2 regions of the Ruegeria sp. AB7 genome follow, and region 1 is predicted to be linked to the other one. Evidence: riboswitches for the same ligand, from Rfam matches in the RefSeq annotation. Region 1 holds a riboswitch; the other holds the start of a gene.
The links. Region 1 has a riboswitch for cobalamin ahead of ACR0EN_RS16165 (energy-coupling factor ABC transporter permease). Riboswitches for the same ligand answer to the same signal wherever they lie in the genome.
Positions count from the first base shown of each region.

Region 2: linked by a shared signal. The riboswitch ahead of ACR0EN_RS07125 (DUF1636 family protein) and the one ahead of ACR0EN_RS16165 (energy-coupling factor ABC transporter permease) in region 1 are both predicted to bind cobalamin.

Region 1 covers NZ_JBQGAC010000006.1:168,109-173,051, forward strand. Annotated here, with positions in the region: gene ACR0EN_RS16155 (AMP-binding protein) at 1-281, shown strand, start outside; gene ACR0EN_RS16160 (transglutaminase-like cysteine peptidase) at 786-1,409, shown strand; gene ACR0EN_RS16165 (energy-coupling factor ABC transporter permease) at 1,515-2,198, opposite strand; cobalamin riboswitch at 2,275-2,487, opposite strand; gene ACR0EN_RS16170 (L,D-transpeptidase) at 2,703-3,365, shown strand; gene ACR0EN_RS16175 (hypothetical protein) at 3,407-3,679, opposite strand; gene ACR0EN_RS16180 (heavy metal translocating P-type ATPase) at 3,866-4,943, shown strand, end outside.
Region 2 covers NZ_JBQGAC010000002.1:236,969-241,911, reverse strand. Annotated here, with positions in the region: gene ACR0EN_RS07140 (iron ABC transporter permease) at 1-273, opposite strand, end outside; gene ACR0EN_RS07135 (ABC transporter substrate-binding protein) at 275-1,222, opposite strand; gene ACR0EN_RS07130 (ABC transporter ATP-binding protein) at 1,241-2,026, opposite strand; gene ACR0EN_RS07125 (DUF1636 family protein) at 2,023-2,379, opposite strand; cobalamin riboswitch at 2,482-2,689, opposite strand; gene ACR0EN_RS07120 (catalase family protein) at 2,948-4,015, shown strand; gene ACR0EN_RS07115 (peroxidase family protein) at 4,034-4,943, shown strand, end outside.

The DNA.
Region 1 (4,943 bases):
GCGTCGGGTCCGAAATTGAAGTCTTTTCAGGTACGCTCTTCCCCTTTGCTATCGAAGTCGCGGCACAGCGATGGCCAGGTGTAGATCGATGCGCGCTCGTCAATACCAAAGCAGGCCCCACACTTTGCGTCCAAGGTTCCGCGGATCACATCGACGATTGGACTAAATCTGCGCTTGGTTTTGACGTTCCAAATGTGATTTCGATTAAGCACATTCCTATGGACAAGCGTCATGCCTCCAAAGTCGATCGTACGAAACTTACACGCATAATAGAAACCTGACGCAATATGGCTCGTAGGCCACTGAGCCTGCCCAACTCATCGCTCCCGTCGCTGTGCGCGTTAACAGAGGACTGAGTGTAGCGACGAAGTCATTGTTTTAGAATTTCCAATCAAAACCTGCACACCTTGGTCAGGGGAAATCTGCAATTGCCAGTTACATCTGGCCGCATGAAACATATAATCGCAGATACACTGTTAGGGTGCGCCCCGGCGAACGGTTGATACCCATGTCATTGCACAAAGATGTTCGGCTTGACGCGTCATCCAAATCCGTCCCAAACCTCAAGCGTTTCTAACCCAGAACTACTAGCCGGCTTTCTTCTATGCTGCTGCAAGAATCTCAATTAAGCTCACGCACACAATCACGACTAATAACTGCGCGCTCGCGAACTTTGCTGCTCTGCATTTTAAATTGAATAAGCTGTTGTAATGCGTCGATGAATATAAAAGATTGAAATAGAGTTCTCTTGGCTCGGTAGCTTCAGATACCCAGGAGAAACGAGTATGGGGAAAGCAGATATGACAAAACCTACTTCCGCTCAGAAAAAACTTTCGGAACGGTTACCAGTTTATCTATCGTTGGCCTGTATCATATGCAGCTACCTTGTCTCCGCCGCTTCATTGCAAGCTTCTGAGCTTCCCTGGATCAAACTAGATAGAGAGGTTCAGGCGCCATCGGGCGCCAAATCACTCTGCAAAGATTATTCGTGGGCGTGCGCGAATACTCGTACTTCTGGTCTGCCAGAAGCGCAGGAGAAACAGATCGTTAAAGCGATTAACTTGCGCGTCAATCGGAGGATCCGCGCCGTTTCGGATCAAAACCAATACGGGACAAAGGAATACTGGACGCTACCAATGCAGGGGTCAGGGGATTGCGAAGATTTCGCTTTGCAAAAGAAGTTTGAACTAATGCAGAACGGCTTGGATCCTACGAAGCTACTTATTGCAACTGTCTTAAACACCAATCGCAGTGGCCATGCAGTTTTAGTTTATCGCTCGAGTGAAGGCGATTTGATTCTGGACAATGTCACCAACAGGATCAAATCGTGGAAGGAAACGAGGTATCTTTTCCTACGAATACAGGACCCAAATCACCCTGATCGTTGGGTACAGGTTTCTAGCGGCTAAAAACAATGTGGCGCGCCCTCGAGACGCGCCACAATAAAATTTTGGTCCTGCGGCTACTGGTTGTTTCGCGGCAACCCAAGTTTAGGACACCGCTTCAAACTTTGGTCAAGCTTTCGCAGCGTTGTACAAACGCGGAGTCACCAGACCTGTACTGTTCAAACCGCGCATCGCCTTGGCTGCCGCAAGCACTGCCAGATCAGCAATCGGCTCAATGACAATTACCAGCATATAAGCACCGCCAAAGGACAGAACCGACGCCATGGTTTCTGCGCCGAAACCCTGGCCGTAGAAGGCCCAGAACCCAACCCATGCGACTACTCCTCCCTGATACGTCGCACTTAGGGCAAGAGCTTGGCCATATTTGAGGTCAACATATGCTGTGCCGGGTGCGATGATGCGGCTGGCCAGTGCTTGTAGCGCAAATAGCGGCACCAGCAGAGTGGTCAGGTTGATGAAGTACTGCGGAAGATCGAACGGGGCAAAAAACACACCCTGAATCAGGAGACCAGCTGCCAATCCAAAAGCCGCGGGTGCAGCACCGAGAAGCAGAAACAGCGTCGACCCCAGGATGAAGTGGACTTCAGAGACACCAACCGGGAAATGCGGCAGGACTTCGAAGAAAAGGAAAACCCCAACGGTGGCGAGCACCGAGCGCATAACAAAAGATGCAGGTCCATTCGCTCGCAATGTGGAAAACGTTTCTTTCGCTGCGTAAGTAGCCGCACCTGCGGCGGTAACATAGGAAAGCGCGATTTTGGCACCATTCACGATGCCCGGTTCGATATGCATGTTCTTTCTCCCTACCGCCTCACCCGGCGGCTTGTCAGGTTGAATCGACCGTAAGGCCGACAGGTTCAGTCTGGGCATAGCCCGGCGCTTTACGGCAGGTCTCCTGACTCGCGGGTGCTCGCTCCGCCAACCTTCCCGGTTCCATTACGAACCAGTGGTGTCTTGGCATCGCTCTCCGCTCACAGTTGCGGGGGCAGTTACGGAATTGGCGCCATTGAAAACACCGAACCGTATTCCCTTTTAATCCTTTTGGCTTCCGCCATCAGGAACCGAAAACAAATCACCGCTACAATGGCGGCTTCGCCTGTGTCAATTGTCTTTGCGACCTATTCCAATGTAAACTCGACCGAAGCAGGATTCACGCAACCGGTCACGTGATCAACTGGGTAAACCAAGCGTTACCTGAAACCTCTTGAAGCTCTAGCTGCTAGAGGCTTTAAGATTCGAATTAATTCGCGATAGTGCGATCCAAATACGTTAAACTTGTGAACCAGGACGAGACCTATGCTTACAAGGCGCCATTTCATTCAATCCACCACAGCGCTGTTCTCGGCGTCTGCGGCCAGTCCATTGATCGCCAAAACCTGGCCAACCGCATCGCAGAAGACCTATTGGGACAGTCAGGTCACGCCAATTGGTTACGATCCAATGACCTCAAATCCGTGGGGTGTTCATGACCGTTTTTTACCAAGACGCGTCGCGGCAAATGATGGTTTGGTTCCAGGTGACATCCATGTGGATGCCGTCGCGCGCTATCTCTATCATATCGAAGAAGACGGGACCGCAATGCGCTATGGCGTAGCGATCGCGCGTGGGAATCTTTACGAGCCCGGCACCTATGTTATCCGCCGAAAGGTCGAATGGCCACACTGGACACCAACCGCTTCAATGATCGAGCGCAACCCCGAATACGCGGAATTCCGGAATGGCATGGAGCCCGGGCCGAATAATGCTCTCGGCTCTCGTGCCCTTTATCTATACGTTGGAGACCGAGACACATATCTCAGAATTCACGGCACGCCTGAGCCAAGAAGCATCGGCGGTCGCGCAAGTTCTGGATGTGTGCGAATGATCATGGCCCATATCAATGACCTCTACCCAAACGTGAAAACCGGCTCGACCGCTTTCCTATACTCTGCCGAAGATAGCGTCACAGCCCGCTCATGAATATTGGGCAGCGTACATGGACGTCGCTGCCCTCATTTCGATCAGGCCTCGCGCGCAATGCAGATCGGAGCGCCATTCGTCGCGCGCAATGGTACCAATGTCGTCTCGACGGGTCCGCTGTGCTCATACCAAAAGCAATTATCTTCTGGCAAAAGGCGTGCCGTGGTCAAATCCTGCGCCGGCCCTGCCAGCGCTACGACCGAATCTGGCACGTTGCCTGGTTCAAATGCTTTGCTTTTGGCCCCGGTGAACTGGGCTGAGCAACCAGCCGTAATCGAGACTAACGTGATGGTAATGGCGATCCGTTTCTGCATTGATCTGTTCCAAATTTTTTGCGTCATCTGCAATTAGATTGCATCCACACGGCCGGCCCGCAAGACGAAATGAACTAACAATATCGCAGGCAAAGAACCCGGATGAAAAAAATATAAAAGGTATTGAAGCTCTAGTTACTGTAGGAACTATTTACAAAGGACCATAGAGATTCTTGAGGTCCAATCATGTCATCCGATACCCATAGCCACGACCATGGCCACGAAAACAAACATGGTCACCACGCATGCGGTAGTGGCGGGTGTGGCGACATCGCCCCCGCCGGTCCAATTCCTGAAGGTGGTAGAAGCTTTCAGGTCTCTGGCCTTGATTGCGCCGAAGAGGTGGCGATCCTGAACCGTGTCGTCGGCCCGAAAGCAGGTGGCGAAGAGCATCTTGCATTTGATGTGATTAACGGTCGGATGACGCTTCTTGATAGTGCTTCCAAGTTATCTGACGAAGATGTCATGCTGCTGGTTGCGAGTACTGGTATGACCGCCAAACCATGGGATGACGGAAATGCCGCCCAGGACCAGGCGGCGCATATTGCACGTCAGCGGCGGTTCACCACTCTTAGCGGAGGGTTTTGGGCAGCAGGTTTTGGCTGGCACATTTTCGAAACCGGCATGGGCGGTGCGCTCGGGCTGTTCTCGGGACATGGTGAGGTTCCGATGCCTTTAGCCGAGGCAGCTTTGTTCGCAGTCGCGATCTTGTTTGGCGTCTGGCTGGTGGCCCCTAAGGCCTGGTCTTCGGCGCGGCGCCTTTCGCCGGATATGAACCTTCTGATGGTTGTTGCCGTCGCTGGTGCCATCGCTCTGGGTGAGTTTTTTGAAGCGGCAACTGTAGCATTTTTCTTTTCGCTCTCTCTTTATCTGGAAAGCTGGAGTGTCGGACGTGCTCGGAACGCGGTATCCGCGCTGCTTGATCTGGCCCCCCCGACGGTTCGGCTGGTTCGTGCTGACGGTTCTGAGGCAACGGTCCCGGCGGCGGATGTCTTTGTCGGTGACAGCTTCATCGTTCGAGGTGGGGATCGCATTCCACTTGACGGGGAAGTCATCGAAGGGGCCGGTGCCGTTGACCAGGCTCCAATCACAGGTGAAAGCGCACTGATCCCCAAGGAGCTGGGTGATGAGGTCTACGCCGGCACAATCAATGGTGAAGGCACCCTCAAAATACGTGCGACGAAAACAGCGTCCGATACCGTGCTTGCCAAGATCATCCGGATGGTCGGTGATGCTCATGCTCGCCGTGCGCCGGTTGAGCAGT
Region 2 (4,943 bases), on a different contig from region 1:
GGCAAGGTCATTACGTGTGGTCGTTTGCAGCACCACGCCAACGATGCCCAGCCCGGCACCGATCACGGCTGCAAACAACGCGCGGGGCAATCGCAGGTCGAATACGATCCTATGCAGCGGCGACATCTCTCCGTCCTGCAACCCGGTACCGCGCAAGATCGCGGTGAAGGTGTCGGACAAAGGAATCGAGGTTGTACCGTAGATCGTGGAAATCAGCAAAAGGGCGGTCAGAACGACCGCCCCCAGCAACAACGTCAGGCCCAGTCGGCCCATATTAGCTCTGACCCGGATGCATCGCGCGCGCCATCTTCGAGATCGCTTCGATATTTGCCGGTCCCGGCGTCAGCTCTTCGTAGCGCAATCCGATCCAGCGTTCGTTCTTGACGGCATCAGTCTGCGACATGACGGGATGTTCCTGCAGGAACTTGAAGGTGTCCTCGGCGCCATTGCCGGTCTGATAATCCAACAAAACCAGGAATTCCGGGTTCGATGCGGCAACGGCCTCCCACGAAGTGCGGCCCCAGCTCGTGTCCATGTCATGAGTGACGTTTTCACCACCGGCGGCAGTGATCATCGCATCGGGAATCGCGAATTTACCGGCGGTAAACGGAGCATCTGCAGGACCATCCAGAAGAAAGACGCGGGGCTTGGGCAGTTCAGCAGTCTTGGCTTCGATCGCTGCCAGCTGCTCTTTCCAGCCCGAGACCAAAGCCTCGGCCTTGTCTTCGACTTGCATCACCTTGCCCAAGCGCAACACATCGCCAAATAGAAGATCCATGCTGGCTTCGGGGCGATCCTTGTCCAGATGGACGCAGCTTTCGGTTAGAACCATGGTCTTGATTCCGAACGGTTCCAATGTATCTGGAGTCACATCACCACCCGGCTTCATGCCATAGTACCAACCGGCAAAGAACAGGTCGGGTTCAACCGCCACCAAATTTTCGACGGTCGGATATTTTGGCGCAAGCTCGGGGATGTCGCCACGCAGGGCATCAAAATCAGGGCTGGTCTTGTACCAGCCGGTGATGCCGGTCAGGCCGACGATCTTGTCCTGCAGACCCAATGCAAAGGCCATATCGGTCATGTTCATGTCATGCACAACCAGGCGCTCGGGCGCGGTATCAAAAACCAGCGGTTCGCCGCAGTTGTCTACGGTGACTTCTTGCGCAGCAGCACCGCTTGCCATGGCGGTGGCCAACGCCACGGGCCAGATGTATTTCATCTCAGTGTGTTCCTTCGACTAAGTTGAGACTGTAGTTCTTCGAATATCAAGCGCCGGGATCACGCGGCCTTCGTGGAGAAAGCAGAGGAAATCAACGCCAAAAGTTTCGCGGACTCTTTCGGGTGTCAGCACCTTGTCCACCGACCCAAACTCGATCATGCGGGTCGATTTCATCAGCGCCACGTGTGTGGCGAATTCGGGGATCATGACAAGATCGTGTACGATCATGACCACGGTGATCCCAAGCTCGGCGACCAAAGACAGCATCCGCCCTTTTGCATCAGGATCCAGATGGTTGGTCGGTTCGTCCAGAAACAGCAACGAAGGGTTCTGCGCCAAAGCACGCGCGATATGGGCACGCTGTCGTTCGCCTCCGGACAGTTGGGCCATGCGCTTGTCCGTAAGATTGGCGAGACCGGTCATGTCTAAAATCCGGTCCAGCTCTTGCGCGTGGCCTTCGGCAGAGCGGTCCGCACGGATGGGTATTTGCCCCAGCGCAACATAATCGCGTAACGCCAAGCGTCCATCGGGCAGTTCCTGCTGACCTACCACTGCAATCATGCGCGCACGCTCTTTGGCCGTGAGCTGTTTCAGACTGCGTCCTTTGATCCGAACATCGCCAAGTGCCAGCGGCTCAGCGCCGCACAACAGATTGAGAAGCGTCGTTTTCCCCGCCCCGTTCGGGCCGGCGATGGCTAGAATGGAACCCTCGTCCAACTCGAACGAGACGCCCTGCAACAGGACATCTCCGTTAAGGGCATAATACTCAAGGTTTTCGGCAATCAGAAAGGGTGGCAACGTCATTGCGATGCCCCCTGTTCGATCCGCGGCATGCGCGAGAGGGTTTTATTGGACAACGCCTCCGGGCGATCAGTGGCATTTGTCCAGCCATCCGGGCTTTCACGATACTGCGCTGCAAACTCAGCCAGCGCCTGCACCTCATCCGCGGTCTGAATGCCACCAAAAAGGTATTGCGCCTTTCCTACGGCCTGGAACCCAACCGTTCTGGGACTATCGCAGCCTGCCATGCAAGACGACGCGCGGATCGCAAAACTGCGAGGTAATTTCCCAGTCAACGCATCGCAAATTTCATCAAGGGGCAGCCCTTCAGTGCAGCTTTCGCAGACTAGAATGAAATGATCAGGCGTATCTGGCATGGTCCACTCCACTTGTTTCCAAGCGCATGCGGAAGCTGCCGACAATGTAAACACGCGATTGACGCGCCATCAAAGCCTCCTTCCAGGACGCCCCGCCCCGGGTTGGTTAAACATCTGATGGCAGGTCTCCTGACTTGCGGGTCCGCGCTCGGCCAACCTTCCCGACCCTGTGGACCAGTGGCTGTTTGACCTTGCTCACCGCTTACAGTTGCGGGGGCAGTTACGGAATTGGCACCTTTTGGCAAACCTCACCGTATTCCCTTTTCATCCCGCGGCAACACCACCGGGAACCATCAATCGATTGAGTGCCCGAGAACACCGGACACGTCAATGATAAAGTCGAAGGCGCCCAACTCTGGTCGAGGATCGAGCGCCGGCAACCACGTGTCCGAAGCACCAACCGAATGGGTAGGGCTGCGCGCCGAATTTGTCTGGCCACAGCTGTCCATAGTTGGTGTGTTTGGAAATTAGACAATCTGAGGTAAGCTGAACAAATTTAGAGGTTTAGCTTTGTCAGCGCCTTACCCCTGTTTGATCATTGCCTGGGTTTATCCAAGGAGACGGTTCTTTGACACATGTTTCGCAAAACGCATTGCCGCCGGATATTGTTGATGATGTCATTGACCACAATCTCGAGGCCGTTGCACGGTGGAAAGGCCATCGCTTAAGGGCTCAGCATGGGCGCAGTCACGGGTGCGTGGCTGCAATATTCACCGTCAGAAACGATCTACCAGAACAGTTCCGTCACGGCCTGTTTGAACAGCCCGCAGCCTATTCAGCCGCACTTCGCTTTTCCAACGGCGCGCATCTGGATGACCGGAAATCGGATGCCCACGGGATGGCGATCAAGCTTTTTGACGTGCCAGGCCCCAAGCTGATCGACGCCGAGGCACTTGCGCATCTGGGGACCACACAACTCAGCGACGAGTTCGATTTCGTATTGGTCGATCAGGATGTGTTTCCCAGCTACGTCCCCGATGAATATGAGCGATTGGGCAGGCTTGTCGCCACATTACAAGCGGTCCAGCACGCGATCAAAGGGCGACGAAAATGGAGCCTTAGGTTGATCACCAAAGGGCTGCGCGCAGGATTTCGCGCCTTCCTCACTCGTGAAGGCAAGCGTCAGTTTCGCGTCGCGAGTGATTTTGCCTCGAACTATATGCACTCGCCTTTTGAGGTCCATTTCTGGTCGACAACACCGTATCGGCTGGGCCCCGATCTAACAGTCCGATACCTGGCCCGCAGCCCTAAACCAAAAGTTCCGGCACATCCGGTAGACGACCCAGATGGGATCGGTCAGTGTTTGCGGCAAGACGTGGCCGATGCAGATAATCACTTCGAGCTGTGTGTGATTGAGCCCCCGCGCCCGGCCGACGAATTCGATGTGCTAGACAATCGCATCCGGTGGGCATGCGATCCGCAACCAGATGCACCTCTTGATCCGTACCATCATACCGTCACGCCCGTGGCGGATATCACGATTCCCAAAGGTGCAGAATTTGATCCGCAGAATGGCGACGCGATGAGCTTCTCGCCCTGGCGTGTCACGGCAGATCACGAACCTTTAGGACCGATTAATGCGATCCGGCTCAGAACCTATCTGAGCCTGGCCCGCGCCCGGTTCCCGAACCGATGACCAAACGGAGATGTATTGATGCTGGACGTTGATGATCTGATCAAACTCGGATTCAAGATCTCCCCACCCGTTACGAGTTATTTGGCCGCGATCAGGCTTGCAAACGCCGCGAAGATCCACCGACCGCGGCCCTATACAATGGGCGCAGACTACACGACATGGCCCGGCGTGTTTTCCCATCGCTGGATCGGTCGGCATACGACGCCAGAAGACCTCTCACCCGTCCTGCCGTCGGAAAGCGAAGTTGCTGATCTCTTTCGCCGACGGACACAAATGGATGGCAGCCCGCTTACCTTGATGTGCCCGCAAGGATCGACACTTTTGTTTATCTCGGCCGCACAATGGTTTACCGACAGTTTCCTGCGCACCTTTGGGGCGAAAGGACCGGTTGATCAGACGGATTCGAACCACGAGGTCGATCTGTGCCAAATCTACGGGCTGAACGATTTTCAGACCGACATGCTGCGCGAACGCGATCCCGATACCAATGAATTAACCCACCGGTTGGCCTTTCGTCTGGATACACAAGGCGAGATGTGGGCCCCGAAGCTGTTTCAAAAGAACCAATCCGGTGGTGTTAAGCTTGCGCCCCCCTTTGATGGCAGTCTTGCCACTGGCGAGAATTGCGGAAAGCCCCTGCACGATCCATGCAAGCTGTGGAATGCGGTGAAACGGGCGCATCCGGGTCTCAGCGATCACGCGATTGACCAGCTACTGCTCGATTTTCATGCAACCGGGCTCGATAATGGCAATGGTACCATAGGCTATATCGCGATCAATACACTGATGTTGCGCGCCCATAACACCTTTGCCGATCTGTTGTGGCGCGAAAAGCGCGGCATTTCGGGCTGGGATAAAGAGCGTGTGTTCCAGACCACACGCTGCACCTTGATCGCATTGCTGATCAAGCTTGTGCTTGAGGATTACA